Regions from separate parts of the Usitatibacter rugosus genome, predicted to be linked through region 3. Evidence: predicted binding sites of a transcription regulator. Region 3 holds the regulator's gene; each other region holds the start of a gene.

Region 1 (4,858 bases), 600 kb from region 3:
AATCACGACGCCCTTGGAGAACGTGGCGGCCATCGCGAAGTTGCCCGCGTTGGCATCCACCGTGCCCTTCAGGAACAGGCGGTCGAACCCGCCGATGTAGGCGTTGCCCTCGGTGAACGCGAGGCTGTAGCCGTAGACGCACCACAGCACCGTGATCAGCGAGAACACGATGAAGACCTGCATCAGCATCGACAGCATGTTCTTCGAGCGCACCATGCCGCCGTAGAACAGTGCCAGGCCAGGCAGGCTCATCAGCAGCACGAGCGCGGTGCAGGTGAGCATCCACGCCACGTCGCCCTTGTTGGGCACGGGTGCGGGAGGCGCCGCGGCCGCGGGAGCTGCGGCGGCTTCGGCGGGCTTCGCCGCATCGGCGGGTGCGGCCGCCTTGGCGTCCGCGGGCGCAGCCGCCGCGGGCGCGGCGGCCGGTGCATCGGCCTTCTTGTCCTGGGCGATCGCGACGGCGCCGAACCCCAATGCGGCGACGAGCGCAAACAGACTGAGTACGCGTTTCATATTCGGTGTCCCCTTTAGAGTGCGTCGGCGCCGGTCTCGCCGGTGCGGATGCGGATCACCTGCTCGAGATTGAGCACGAAGATCTTCCCGTCACCGATCTTGCCGGTGTTGGCGGACTTCTCGATCGCCTCGATGACGCGGTCGAGCATGTCGTCCTTGATCGCGGCCTCCACCTTCACCTTCGGGAGGAAATCCACGACGTACTCGGCGCCTCGGTAGAGCTCCGTGTGGCCCTTCTGCCGGCCGAAGCCCTTGACCTCGGTGACGGTGATGCCCTGAACCCCGATGCCCGACAGTGCTTCGCGCACCTCGTCGAGCTTGAACGGCTTGATGATGGCCGTGACCAGTTTCATGTGTCCTCTCCTTTTGTGCTGCGAGCGGCTGGCTTAGAACGCGTACGTCACGAAGGCAACGATTCGCTTCTTCGACCAGTTCTTGTCGCGGATCGTGTAGAGCTCGTCCTTGGCGTTGGTGCCCTTGTAGTACAGGCCACCGTTCCATCCGCTGCCGAAGTCGTACACGCCGCCGACCTTCCACACCCCGTAGGAAAGATCGTCGTTGTCGAAGCCGCTCGACTGCGTGCCTGCGTAGCGCTGGTAGCCGAGGAGACCGGTGAACGAGAACTTCGTGTCGGCGACCGGGTACGTGACGGCCAGCTCGATGTAGTCGGAGCCTTCGGAGCTCGGCACGCCGAACGTGTCGTTGAACGAGTAGGAGTACTTGAGCGTGGCGAAGCTGTACGTGAGGCCGATGTACACCTCGTCGGTGTTCGGCTTCGGGTTGAAGGCGCCCGAGCGCGGGTACTCATAGCGCAGGTAGCCCACGTCGACGGTCCAGTCCTTGATCGGCTCGAACTTGTAGCCGGCGTAGATATCCCACTCGAGGTTGGCGTCGGTGTTGAAGCCGCCCGCGTACGCCGTGTCCTTCAGCCACTTGATGTTCGAGAAGAAGAAGCCCGCGTAGAAGCCGCTCGAGTGCCCGTAGTCTAGGTTCAGCTGGAGGGCCGGATCTTCGGAGGTCTGCGAGATGCCGCGGTATTCGTATTCGGTGAACAGGCCGAGCTTCCCGGTGAACGAATGCGGGGACTCGGGCGCAGCGGGTGCGGCGGGAGCGGGGGCCGTCTGTGCATATGAAACGACCGGAACGCTGACTGCCGCGGCCAAGAGCAATGCGGGGAGCTGGCGCATGTTGCTATCCTTTTGTTGATGGTGGGTGGACGGCAACGTAAAGAGCAGCAAGCGTGCCAAGAACTGGGGCTCGTCAAGGTACTGTCACATAAGGGATTTCGATCATCGCCCCGACCCATTGCACCGCCGCCGAGCAGGCGCGCGCCACGATGCACCAAGCCGGTGCGCCCGGATCCACGCCGTCAACGGGATCGCCTACACAGGAGTTGGAATGAACGAGAGCTGGATGAATGAAGTCAGCGCCCGGTTGGCATCGCTCGCCGCCGCCAACCCGGCCAGGGACTTCGAGAAGAACGCACGCGGCCTGCTTTCGAGCGCATTCGCGCGCCTCGATCTCGTCACGCGAGAGGAATTCGACGTCCAGTCGCAAGTGCTCGCCCGTGCGCGCGAGAAGTTGGCCGCGCTCGAGGCGCGGGTCGCGGAGCTGGAGGCCACCGCCGCCGGCCGCGTGAAATGAAACCCGCCCTGCAAGGAGCACCGTGTCCGTTGCCGTCGTCTTCAGCCGGGGCCTCGCCGGCCTCGATGCGCCGCTCGTGCGCGTCGAGGCGCACGTCGGCGGCGGGCTGCCGCAGTTCCACATCGTCGGCTTGCCCGACACGGAGGTGAAGGAGGCGAGAGACCGCGTCCGCGCGGCGCTGGCCACTTCGCACTTCAAGTTTCCCGCGGGTCGCGTCATCGTGAACCTCGCGCCGGCCGATCTCCCCAAGGAAAGCGGCCGCTTCGACCTCCCGATCGCCATCGGCATCCTCGCGGCCACCGAACAAGTGAAGACCGATCACCTGGCCGAGCATGAATTCGCCGGGGAGCTCGCGTTGTCCGGAGAGCTCCGCCCGATCCGCGGCGCGCTCGCCATGACGTACTGTGCCCACCGCGACGGGCGTTCCTTCGTATTGCCCGCTTCGGTCGCGGAGGAAGCCGGCCTCGCGCGCGGCGCCACGGTTCGCCCGGCGCGCACGCTGCTCGAGGTGTGCGCGCATCTCTCCGGCCAGGCTTCGCTTCCCATCCACGAAGCGAAGGCCGTTCGCGGCGAGCCCACGTATCCCGACATGGCGGATGTCGCTGGCCAGGCCACGGCGCGGCGCGCGCTGGAGATCGCGGCCGCCGGTGGCCACTCGCTGTTGCTGTGCGGCCCTCCGGGCACGGGCAAGACGATGCTCGCCCTGCGCTTCCCCGGCATACTGCCGGCCATGTCGGAAGATGAAGCGCTCGAAGCCGCGGCCGTGCAAAGCCTTGCCAGCGCGGGCTTCCATCCGGAGCGCTTCGGGACCCGCGCTTTCCGCAGCCCGCACCACACCGCCTCGGCCATCGCGCTCGTGGGCGGCGGCTCGCCGCCGCGTCCCGGCGAGATCTCGCTCGCGCACCACGGCGTGCTGTTCCTGGACGAGCTGCCGGAATTCGACCGGCGCGTCCTCGAGGTGCTGCGCGAGCCTCTCGAATCGGGCGCCATCACGATCTCTCGCGCGGCCCAGCAGGCGGATTTCCCCGCGCGCTTCCAGTTGGTCGCCGCGATGAACCCCTGCCCCTGCGGCTACCTCGGCGATTCGCGCAATCCCTGCAAGTGCACGCCCACGCAAGTGCAGCGTTACCGCTCGCGCATCTCGGGCCCGCTGCTGGACCGCATCGATCTGCATGTGAACCTCCACGCCGTCGCCGCGGCCGAGCTCTCGTCGAAGGCGGGCGAGGCTTCGAGCCTCGTGCGCCGTCGCGCCGCGGGGGCAAGGGCTCGCCAGGTCGCGCGCCAGGGCGTGGCGAACGCGCGCGTGCCTTCGTCGCAAGTGGATTCCCGCATGCGCCCCGATGCGCGGGGTCTCCAGATGCTGCGCAATGCCGCGTCGCAACTCGGGCTTTCGGCGCGCGCCCACCACCGCGTGCTTCGCGTGGCGCGCACCGTCGCCGACCTCGAAGGCTCCGATGCGCTCGCCGGCCGGCACGTCGCCGAGGCCCTCGCCTATCGCGGCCTGCGCTCCTGATGCCGCACGGAACGCAGCACTCGAAGTCGTTCAAGCGAGGCTTCGCCGCGCTGCTCGCCGCGCTGGCGACACTGGGGCCGTTCTCCGTCGACACGTACCTGCCGGCGTTCGCGGGCATCCAGCAATCGCTCGACACCACGCCGCTCGGCGTGCAGCAGACCCTGTCGGTCTATCTCTTCGCCTTCGGCGTGATGTTCCTCTTCCACGGCGCGATCTCCGACAGCTTCGGCCGGCGCCCGGTGATCCTCGTATCGCTCGTGGTGTTCACGATCGCATCGGCCTTCGCCACGTTCGCGAGCACGCTGCACGAGCTGCTGGTGTGCCGCGTGTTCCAGGGCCTTTCCGTGGGCGCCGGCATCGTCGTGGGCCGCGCGATGATCCGCGACCTCTTCGATTCCGCGGACGCGCAACGCCTCATGTCGCTGGTGACGCTCTTCTTCGGCCTCGCCCCCGCCATCGCGCCGATCGTGGGCGGCGTCCTCTATGCGTGGCTCGGCTGGCGCTCGATCTTCGGCTTCCTCACGGTCGTCGGCGTGCTGCTGGTGGCGCTCAGCTTTCGCGCGCTCCCGGAGACGCTGCCGAAGGAAGGCCGGCAGGCCTTCCACCCGGCGGCACTCTTCGCGGGCTATCGCGAAGTCGCCATCAACGCCCGCTTCCTGCTGCTCTCGCTCGCGGCGGGCTTCAACTTCAACGGCTTCTTCGTCTACATCGTCTCGGCGCCGGTGTACCTCGGCGAGCACTTGAAGCTGGGCCCACAGGAATACGCGTGGCTTTTCATCCCCGGCATCGTCGGCATCATGATGGGCTCGCAGCTCTCGGGCCGCGCGGCGGGTCGCCTCACGCCGTACGAAACGGTGAAGCGCGGCTATGCCTTCATGGCGGTAGGCGCCACGGTGAACCTCGCGTACGCGCTCTCCACCGATCCGTCGCTGCCGTGGGCCGTGCTCCAGATGTTCGTCTACGGCATCGGCTTCGCGATGGTGATGCCCTCGATCACGCTCCTCACCCTGGAGCTCTTCCCCACGCGGCGCGGCATGGCGGCGTCGCTGCAGGGCTTCGTGTCGGGAATGGTCAACGTGCTCACGGCCGGCGTGATCGCGCCCGCGATCTATCACCACCCGCGCTGGCTCGCGCTCGGCATGCTCGCTCTCGGTGCCACGGGCCTCCTGTTCTGGCTTTCCTACCTTC
Region 2 (4,858 bases), 850 kb from region 3:
CGCGGCAGCCGCCTGCTTGTAGATCTCGATCTGGTTCACCTTCTTCGCGACGGCGACGTAATCGGGGTCTTCCTTCAGCAGGCCCCAGCGCCGGTGCTGCGTCATGAACCACATGCCGTCGGAGAGGTAGGGGAAGTTCACCGCACCGTCGTTGCAGAACTTCATGTAGTCGGGGTCCTGCCACTTCTTGCCGTTGCCGTCCTCGTACGCGCCGAGGAAGCGGCCGAGGATCACGTCGGTGTCGGTGTTCACGTAGGACTTCTGTGCGATCACCTCCGCCGTCTCCTTGCGGTTGGCGGGCGAGGCGTCGATCCACTTGCCGGCTTCGAGGACGGCGGCCGTCATGGCGCGCGCGGTGTTGGGATACTTCTGGACGAACTCGGCCGTGGTGCCGAGCGTCTTCTCGGGGTGGTCCTTCCAGATCGCCTGCGTGGTGATGCTGGTGAAGCCGATCTTGTCGGCGATGGCGCGCGCGCCCCAGGGCTCGCCCACGCAGAAGCCGTCCATGTTGCCGACGCGCATGTTGGCCACCATCTGCGGCGGTGGGACGGTGATGGTCTTCACGTCCTTCATCGGGTTGATGCCGGCCGCGGCGAGCCAGTAGTAGATCCACATGGCGTGCGTGCCGGTGGGGAAGGTCTGCGCGAACGTGTACTCGCGCTTCTCCTTCGCGATGAGCGCGGCGAGCGAGGCGCCGTCGATCGCGCCCTTCTCCTTCAGCTGCTGGGAGAGCGTGATGGCCTGGCCGTTGTTGTTGAGGTTCATCATCACGGCCATGTCCTTCTTCGGGCCGCCGATGCCCATCTGCACGCCGTAGATGAGGCCGTAGAGGACGTGCGCCGCGTCGATCTCGCCGTTCACGAGCTTGTCGCGCACCGCGGCCCACGAGGCTTCCTTGGTCGGCGTGATGGTGATGCCGTACTTCTTGTCGAAGCCCTTCACGTTGGCCATCACGACGGAGGCGCAATCGGTGAGGGGGATGAAGCCGATCTTGAGGTCCGTCTTCTCGGGCGCGTCGGAGCCCGCGGCCCAGACCGAGGCGCGCAGCTGCGGCGTGAGCGTGGCCATCAGGGCCGCTCCGCCCTGCGCGAGGAACTTGCGTCGTGCGCCATGGTTCATCCCCTTCTTCTTCATGCGTCGTCTCCCGTGTCACCGCAAAACAAAAAGGCGTCGGTCGCCGCGAATGGTCGCGGGACGGACGCCTTTGTCGTGTGCCCGTGCCGCCGTTGGCTCGGGCTTCGGCCTACTTATCGCAATGGGCGTGCCAAATGCACTAAGTCGCTGACCGGAAACGGGAAGGGGATTGCGGACGAAGTCGGGGTGACAATTTCCTGCGCCAAAACGGCGCGGCCATGCACCAAGATGAATAAAGGGGTCAGACCACTTCATTGCTCCGGGCAATGAAGTGGTCTGACCCCTTTATTCATCCGAGGAGTGAGGAGATGGAGATGACCTGGCGAGCGATGTCGCCGAGCTTCTGGTTCTTTTCCATCGCGAGGTTGCGCAGCGCCCGGAAGGCCTCCTCTTCGGTGAAGCCACGCTGTTTCATGATGATGCCCTTCGCGCGCTCGATCACCTTGCGGTCGGCGAGCTGCGACTTGGCGTCGGAGAGCTCCGCGAGCAGCTTCTGGTCGGCCTCGAAGCGCTCGATCGCCACGCGCATCACGGGCTCCAGGCGGCTGGCGCTCACGCCTTCAACGACATAGGCCGAGACGCCCGCCTTGATCGCGGCGCGGATGGAGTCGTTCTGCGAGTCGTCGGAGAAGAGCACGACCGGGCGCGGCGCACTCGAGGAGACGGCGGCGAGCTGTTCCAGCACGTCGCGGCTGGGCGAATCCGTGTCGATCAGGACGATGTCGGGCCGGTGCTCGGCCACCCGGTCGAAGAGCTCGAGCGGCGATTCGAGCGTGCATGCGACCTCCACGCCCGGCATCGACGACAGCGCCTGGCGGAGGGAGGAGGCCCGCCCGGGAGTGTTGTCGACGACCAGCACCTTGAGCATGGGGGCTTTCTTGCACGAGACTTATGTTGCAATGCAACATCCGTGCCACGCCCACGGGCGGCCGGATGCGTGAATATTCGACAAGCCCCCGTCCACTGCGCCCCTCATGCCGGGGCCTGCCCTGCGGCAAGATGCCGGTGTACGATCACAACGCATTCCCCAAGGAGCAGCGAAAAATGTCGACCAAAGAGCAGAAGCCCGGCGAACTCTCCGACCAGCAACTCGACCAGGTGTCGGGCGGCCAGGAGATCCGCAAGATGGAGAAGATCGTCGTCACCGCGAAGCGCAGCGACGTGAACCCCCAGCAAGTGGTGAAGATGGACAAGATCGTCGTCAGCGCGCGCCGCGACGACAAGGACCCGGCAGGCATCGCCGGCGCCCAGGTCGCGCAAGCCGACACCAAGAAGTGAGCGTGGGGGCCGCTCAGGCCCCTTGCGTGGAGAGCATCGACTGGAAGTGTCCGGGAACCGCGGCCAGCTCCGCGTAAGTCCCGGACTGGGCGATCCGCCCGCCGTCGAGCACCACGATGCGGTCGGCATTGCGCACGGTGTTCAGCCGATGCGCGACGACGATCCGGGTCGCCGCCAATCCCCGTAGCGATTCCAGCACCGCGGCCTGCGCCACGTTGTCGAGCGCGCTCGTCGCTTCGTCCAGCAGCAGCACGCGCGGCTTCGTCGCCAGCGCGCGCGCCAGCATCACGCGCTGGCGTTGCCCGCCGGAGATGGTCGAGAGTCCCTCGCCCACCAGCGTATAGAGACCCATCGGCATCGCCTCGATCTCGGCGGCGATGCCGGCGAGGCGCGCCGCTTCCCACGCGCTCTCCACGTCGAGGTTCGCCGCACCCGCGATGTTGGTGAAGAGGTCGCCGGCCCACAGCGTGCCGCTTTGCAGGACGGTGCCGATGCCGCGGCGAAGCCTGCGCACGTCCAGCGTCGCGAGATCTTTCCCGTCGTAGAGCACGCGGCCTTGCGCCGGCGCTTCGAACCCCAGCAGCAGCCGGATCAGCGTGGATTTGCCCGATCCGCTCGCGCCGACGATCGCGACGAACTCGCCGGGCCGGATCTCGAGGTCGACGCCGCGCAGCACTTCCGCGCCGCCGGGATAGGCGAACGAAATCCCCTGCAGGTGGATGTGGCCCTGCGGCTCGTGGCGCTGTCCGCGTGCCGTGTCGTTCTCGGGCACGGTCGCGAGGATCGGGCGCGCGCGTTCCCACAAGGGCTTCAGGCGCAGCACCGCCATCCAGGTACCGACGAGCGAATGCACGGCGCCCAGCACCGCGAAGAGCGCGGCCTGGAATGCGATGAACTGCCCTGTCGTCAGCGCGGTCCCGCGCAACGCTCCGATGTCGAGGCGCCACGCGAGGTCGTAGAGGAGGATCGCCGAGGCCGGAAAGAGCAGGCTCAACGCCACCATCTCGAGGTTCGCGAGCTTGGTGCTGCGCCGGTTCAGCGCCCGCAGCGTCTCGTAGTCCACGAAGTAGTTGTCGTAGGCGCGCGATTCCGCCGCCGCGGCGCGCAGCTTCGCAACGCCGGTGAGGTATTCGACGCTGAGGCCATTGAGCTTTCCATCGAGGGCCTCGATCGTGCGTCCCAACCTCAGGCGCAGGAGCCCGACCGCGGCGGGAATCGCGATCGCCGCGAGGATGAGCACGACCGACGCGGCCGCGAGCGTGCCGCTGTACTTGAAGAGCAGCGCGGTGTTGGCGAGCAGGAAGAGCCCGGTGACGATCGTGCCGATCGCCGCACCCGCGATGGAGCGCTGCACCGCGTTGGCCGCGGACATGCGCAGCGCCAGGTCCCCGCTCGCGAAGGCGCGGAAGAACGTGGCCGGCGCGGCGATCACGCGATCGAGCATCGCGGCCTGCACGGCGATGGTCGTGCGCGCTTCGAAGCGCTGCACCGCGAGCGAACGCAACACCTCGAGCCCGACGAGCGCGAGACCCGCGCCCGCGAGCCCGGCGATGAGCTGGCCCACCAGGCCGAGCGCCGCTGTGGGAATCGCGCGGTCGATGAGGAAGCCGGTCGCGATCGGCGTGAGAAGCCCCACCAGCGCGGCGGCGACGCCCGTGGCGATCACCGTGCTCGCGTCGGCGCGGTTGTGGCGCCACGCGAAGCGCAGCACGTCGATCGTGCCGAGGGCGCGGCGCTCGAAGCGGCGATGGAACGTGTACGCGAAGGGCGAGAGGCGCGCGGCCGTCGCTTCATCGACCACCCACTCCACTTCATCTTTCGAGTCGGCCGCATACATCCGGTAGCCGGAGACCGGATGCGGAACGAGCGCGACCCAGCCCGTGCCTGCGGGTGAGCGCGTCACATCGGGGTCGGTGGCGCGCGCCTTGCTGCGGCGCTCGGCCACGCGAGCCAGCATCGGCAGGCCCGCGCCCTCCCACCAGCGGCCGTCGAGGATCACGCGCCGCGCGAGCAGGCCCGCGCCGGCCGCGGTCTCTTCGACCGCATCCCAGGGATCGACCGCGCTGGAGAGCTCGGGCGACGCTTCGAAGCGGATGCCGATCGCCGTCTCCAGCAGGCGCAGCGCCGCGGGCAGCGTCGTCGAGCGAAGCGAGAGCCCGGGATCGTGGCTCATGACACGGCGTCCATCGCCACCAGTGCGGCATAGCGCCCGTCGGGAATCTTCACGAGGTCCTCGTGGCGGCCGCGTTCCACGACGCGGCCCGTGTCGAGCACGACGATCTCGTCGGCGGCTCGCACGGTCGAGAGGCGGTGAGCGATCACGAGGCAGGCGATGCCGCGGCGCTTGAGGCTCGCGTCGACCGTGGCTTCGGTCAGCGGGTCGAGGGCACTCGTCGCTTCATCGAGGATGAGGATGGAGGGCGAGGCGGCGAGGGCGCGAGCGATC
Region 3 (4,858 bases):
GCGTGGGCGACGTGATGACGAAGAACCCCCGCACCATCGCGCCCGAGAAGCTGGCCGCCGAGGCCGCGCGCATGCTGGAGGAAAACCCGATGGGTGGCCGGCTCGTCGTCGCCGACCGCGAGGGCCGCCTCGTGGGCGCGCTCACCTTCCACGACCTGCTCGCCGAGGGCGTGGTCTAGGTGTCGTTCGCCAAGCGCGCGAGCGCCATCAAGCTCGCCGTCTTCGACGTCGACGGCGTGCTCACCGACGGCACGATCTACATGGGGCCTTCGGGCGAGATGCTGAAGGCCTTCAACATCCTCGACGGGCACGGGTTGAAATTGCTCCACGAGGACGGCATCGCCACCGCGATCCTCTCGGGTCGCAAGTCGGCGATGGTCGCCACGCGCGCGAAGGAGCTGGGCCTGGGCGCTGTCCACCAGGGTGTCGCGGACAAGGTGAAGCGCCTCGCCACGATCCTCCGCGCGCACAAGTCCGATCTCGCATCCTGCGCGTACATGGGAGACGACCTCCCCGACCTCGAGGTCATGCGGCGCGTGGGCCTCGCGGTCGCGCCCGCCAACGGCGTGCTGGCCGTGCGCAAGCAGGCGCATCTCGTTACGAAATCCCGGGGCGGCGAAGGCGCGGTGCGCGAGTTCTGTGAACGCCTGCTCGAGGCGCGCGGTCGAACGGACCTGGTGCAAGGAAGAACGAAAAAATGATCGGCGTGTTTCGTCCCACCTCATGGCTGCCGCTGGGCGTCCTGGCGCTGCTGGTGGGGCTCACGCTGTGGCTGAACGCGCTGGTGCAGCCGGCGGCCGCGAAAGCGGACGGGAACCTGCGTCACGATCCCGATCTGATCGTCGAGAATTTCAATGCGCGCAAGCTCGGCGAGGACGGGCGGGTGCTCTACACGCTCACCGCGCGGAAGATGGTACATTACCCCGACGACGATTCCTCCCTCCTGGAAACGCTCAATTTCGACGCTTACCAACCGAAGCAGCCGCGCGTGAACATCACCGCCGAGCGGGGCCGGTTGCAGAAGGGCGGCGACGAGGTGTGGATCGAAGGCAACGTCGTGGTGCACCGCGAACCGGCGCCGCGCGTCGAGCCCCTGAAGATCTTCACCGACAACCTGCTGGTGCTCCCGGACGAAGGCATCGCGCGCACCTCGAGCGAAGTGCGGATGGAATCCCCCTCGGGCCACGCCACAGCCGCCGGCCTCGAGCTGAACAACACGGATCGCACCGTGAAGCTGAACCGGGTGCGTTCCACGTACAAGCCTCCAGCCCGCTAGGAGACCGGCAATGCGCACGCTTCGCCTCACCCTGCTCACCGCGCTGGCGCTTGCCGCGCTGCCCGTGCTCGCCGAGAAGTCGGACCGCGAGAAGGAAATCAACATCGGCGCCGACCTCCTCACCGGCGACGACAACGCCCGCGTCACCGTCTTCGACGGCAACGTCGTCATCACGCAGGGCACGATGCGCATCACCGCGAACAAGGTCACGGTGAAGGAAGACGCGGAGCGCAACAAGTTCTACGTCGCCAACGGCGCGCCCGTCACCTTCCGCCAGAAGCGCGACAAGGCCGAGGACTTCATCGAAGGCTGGGCCGCGCGCGCGGAATTCGACGACAAGAGCTCGAAGTTGAAGCTCTTCGACAAGGCACGCCTGAAGAGCGTGCAGGGCGAGATCACCGGCGACCTCATCACCTACGACACCAGCCGCGAGCTCTTCGAGGTCGGCGCCGCGCAACCCGGCACGCCCGGATCGCGAGTGAAGGCCACGCTCGTCCCGCAGAAGAAAGACGCGAAGGACGGGAAGGACGCGAAGAGCGAGGCCAAGCCGTCGTCGCCCCTCACCCTCAAGTCCGACTCGGGCCCCGCCACCCATTGACGATGGCTGCCACGCCCGCGCCGCTGCGCGAACACCTCACGCTGGTGAAGAGCGAGCCGCAGCCCGCGGTGCTGCGGGCCGAGGGCCTGAAGAAGAGCTATCGCAAGCGCAGCGTCGTGTCCGACGTGTCGCTCACCGTGGAAAGCGGCGAAGTCGTCGGCCTCCTCGGCCCCAACGGTGCCGGCAAGACGACCTGCTTCTACATGATCCTGGGCCTCGTGCCGATCGACAGCGGCAAGGTGATGCTCGATGGGGAAGACCTCACGCACCTGCCGATCTTCCGCCGCTCGCGCCTGGGGCTTTCGTACCTGCCGCAGGAAGCGTCGATCTTCCGCAAGCTCACCGTGGCGCAGAACATCCAGGCGGTGCTGGAGCTCCAGGGCCTCGAGGCGGGCGAGATCGAGACGCGTCTCGAGCAATTGCTGGACGACCTCCACGTCGGCCACCTGCGCGCGAGCCCGGCCACGGCGCTCTCGGGCGGCGAGCGCCGCCGCGTGGAGATCGCGCGGGCGCTGGCCACGAACCCGAGATTCATCCTGCTCGACGAGCCCTTCGCGGGCGTCGATCCCATCGCGGTCCTCGATATCCAGCAGATCATCCGCTTCCTGAAGGAGCGCGGCATCGGCGTGCTGATCACGGACCACAACGTGCGCGAGACGCTCGGCATCTGCGACCACGCCTACATCATCAACCAGGGGTCGGTGCTCGCCTTCGGGAAGCCCGAGGAAATCATCTACAATGAGTCTGTCCGAAAGGTCTACCTCGGGGAGAATTTCCGCCTGTAGCGGACGTCCCGTTATCCCCTGGCACTTTCGCACCTCATGAAGCACAGCCTCCAGCTAAAGCTCAGCCAGCACCTCACCCTCACGCCGCAGTTGCAGCAGTCGATCCGCTTGCTGCAGCTTTCGACGGTGGAGCTGAACCAGGAGCTCGAGCGCTATCTCGCCGAGAACCCCCTGCTGGAGCGCGCCGACCTGGCGCCCGACGAACCCACGAGCGTGATCGGCGATCGCGGCGCCGCCCCCGAGGGCTCCCCGACCTCCTCGGCCCAGGAGGAGCCCGCCGCCGAGGCGCACGAGCGAGAGGAACGCGAAGAGCGCAGCGACCGCATGGACGAAATGCCCATGCGAGACAACGGCGGCGGCGAGGAGATGGGCGGCAGCGGATCGCGCCGCGGCGACGACGACCGCGAGGACTTCACGCAATTCGCCGCGGCCGAGGTCACGCTCCACGACCACCTCACCCAGCAGCTTTCGCTCACCTCGCTCACGGAGCGGGACAAGCGCCTGGCCGCCCTCGTCATCGGCAACATCGACGAAGACGGCTACCTGCAGCAGACCCTCCAGGAGCTCCTCGACAACGCCATCGACGAATTCGCCGAGCTGGAGCTGGAGGAAATCGCGATCGCGCTGAAGCACGTCCAGAACATGGACCCCGCCGGCGTCGCGGCGCGCGACGTGAGCGAATGCCTCACCCTGCAGCTGAAGTCGCTGCCCACCGACACGCCCTACCTCGCGCCCGCGGTCGAGCTCTGCGCCAAGCACCTGGACGTGCTTGCCGCCCGCGACTTCAATCGCCTCAAGCGCACGCTGGGCGTGGACGAAGACGAGCTGCGCGAGATCCGCGCCCTCATCGTCTCGCTCGACCCCAAGCCCGGCCGCAGCTTCGGCAGCGGCGACATCCGCTACGTGGTGCCCGATGTCGTCGTGCGCCGCGTCGGCACGCGCTGGGTCGCGGCGCTGAACCGCGACGCGATGCCGCGCCTGCGCGTGAACAAGATGTACGCGGATATCCTCCAGGCATCCCGCGAGAACGGCGCCAAGCATCTGGCCGGCCAGCTCCAGGAAGCGCGCTGGCTCATCAAGAACGTGCAGCAGCGCTTCGACACGATCCTGCGAGTCACGCAGTCGATCGTGGACAGGCAGAAGAACTTCTTCGAGCACGGCGAGGTCGCGATGCGCCCGCTGGTGCTGCGCGAGATCGCGGAGGCCGTCGGCCTGCATGAATCCACCATCTCGCGCGTGACCACGCAAAAGTACATGCTGACCGCGCGCGGCATCTTCGAGCTGAAGTACTTCTTCGGCAGCCACGTCTCCACGGATACCGGCGGCGCCTGCTCGGCCACGGCGATCCGCGCGCTGATCAAGCAGCTCGTCGCGGCGGAGGACGGCAAGAAGCCCCTCTCCGACCACCGCATCTCGGACATCCTCGCGCAACAGGGCATCCAGGTCGCGCGGCGCACCGTAGCAAAGTACCGCGAGGCGATGCACATCCAGCCGGCGAACCTGCGCAAGTCGATCTAGAGTCTTCCCGTCACCCGCACCGCGAAAAGGAGCCATCGATGAACCTCCAGTTGACCGGGCACCATGTCGACATCACCCCCGCGATCCGCCAGTACGTCGTCACCAAGCTGGAAAGGATCGAGAGGCACTTCGACCACGTGATCGACGTGAACGTCGTGATGACGGTGGAAAAGCTGGACCAGAGGATCGAGGCGAACGTGCACCTCGCGGGCAAGGAGATCCACTGCGAGTGCCACGAGGTCGACATGTACGCGGCCATCGACGGGCTGATCGACAAGCTCGACCGCCAGGTCGTGAAGCACAAGGAGAAATTCAAATCCGCAACGCGCCACAACCCGGTCACCATCCGCCAGGCCGAAGAGGAATAGGCCTCCCCCCGGAGAGCGCCGTGAACCTCGTATCCCCGCTGCTGCCCGCCTCGCACGTCCTGCTCGACCTGGACGCCACGAGCAAGAAGCGCCTGTTCGAGCAGGTCGGGCTGCTGTTCGAGAACTCGCGCGCCATCCCGCGCGCGCGGGTCTTCGACAGCTTCTTCGAACGCGAGAAGCTGGGTTCCACCGCACTGGGCTGCGGCGTGGCCATCCCGCACGGACGCATCAAGGCCCTGCGGGAACCGGTGTGCGCTTTCGTGCGCACGCAAACGCCGATTCCCTTCGAAGCACCCGACGGCCAGCCGGTGCA

The links. The regulator sigma-54, encoded in region 3, starts transcription at its own class of promoters, with help from an activator protein. The targets are predictions, from matches to a motif close to TGGCACNNTTCCTGCT.
Region 1: a site for sigma-54 is predicted at 1,744-1,759, ahead of DSM104443_RS19205 (TorF family putative porin). Genes of this name have one in related genera too.
Region 2: a site for sigma-54 is predicted at 2,035-2,050, ahead of DSM104443_RS04735 (ANTAR domain-containing response regulator). Genes of this name have one in related genera too.

Annotation. Positions count from the first base shown of each region.
Region 1 covers NZ_CP053069.1:4,043,957-4,048,814, forward strand. The annotation lists gene DSM104443_RS19195 (ammonium transporter) at 1-513, opposite strand, end outside; gene glnK (P-II family nitrogen regulator) at 528-866, opposite strand; gene DSM104443_RS19205 (TorF family putative porin) at 900-1,700, opposite strand; gene DSM104443_RS19210 (accessory factor UbiK family protein) at 1,912-2,157, shown strand; gene DSM104443_RS19215 (YifB family Mg chelatase-like AAA ATPase) at 2,180-3,670, shown strand; gene DSM104443_RS19220 (multidrug effflux MFS transporter) at 3,670-4,858, shown strand, end outside.
Region 2 covers NZ_CP053069.1:933,317-938,174, forward strand. The annotation lists gene DSM104443_RS04730 (CmpA/NrtA family ABC transporter substrate-binding protein) at 1-1,134, opposite strand, end outside; gene DSM104443_RS04735 (ANTAR domain-containing response regulator) at 1,424-2,002, opposite strand; gene DSM104443_RS04740 (hypothetical protein) at 2,179-2,412, shown strand; gene DSM104443_RS04745 (ATP-binding cassette domain-containing protein) at 2,426-4,585, opposite strand; gene DSM104443_RS04750 (NHLP family bacteriocin export ABC transporter peptidase/permease/ATPase subunit) at 4,582-4,858, opposite strand, start outside.
Region 3 covers NZ_CP053069.1:79,156-84,013, forward strand. The annotation lists gene DSM104443_RS00335 (KpsF/GutQ family sugar-phosphate isomerase) at 1-179, shown strand, start outside; gene DSM104443_RS00340 (KdsC family phosphatase) at 180-701, shown strand; gene lptC (LPS export ABC transporter periplasmic protein LptC) at 707-1,276, shown strand; gene lptA (lipopolysaccharide transport periplasmic protein LptA) at 1,287-1,874, shown strand; gene lptB (LPS export ABC transporter ATP-binding protein) at 1,877-2,659, shown strand; gene DSM104443_RS00360 (RNA polymerase factor sigma-54) at 2,696-4,177, shown strand; gene hpf (ribosome hibernation-promoting factor, HPF/YfiA family) at 4,216-4,545, shown strand; gene DSM104443_RS00370 (PTS sugar transporter subunit IIA) at 4,566-4,858, shown strand, end outside.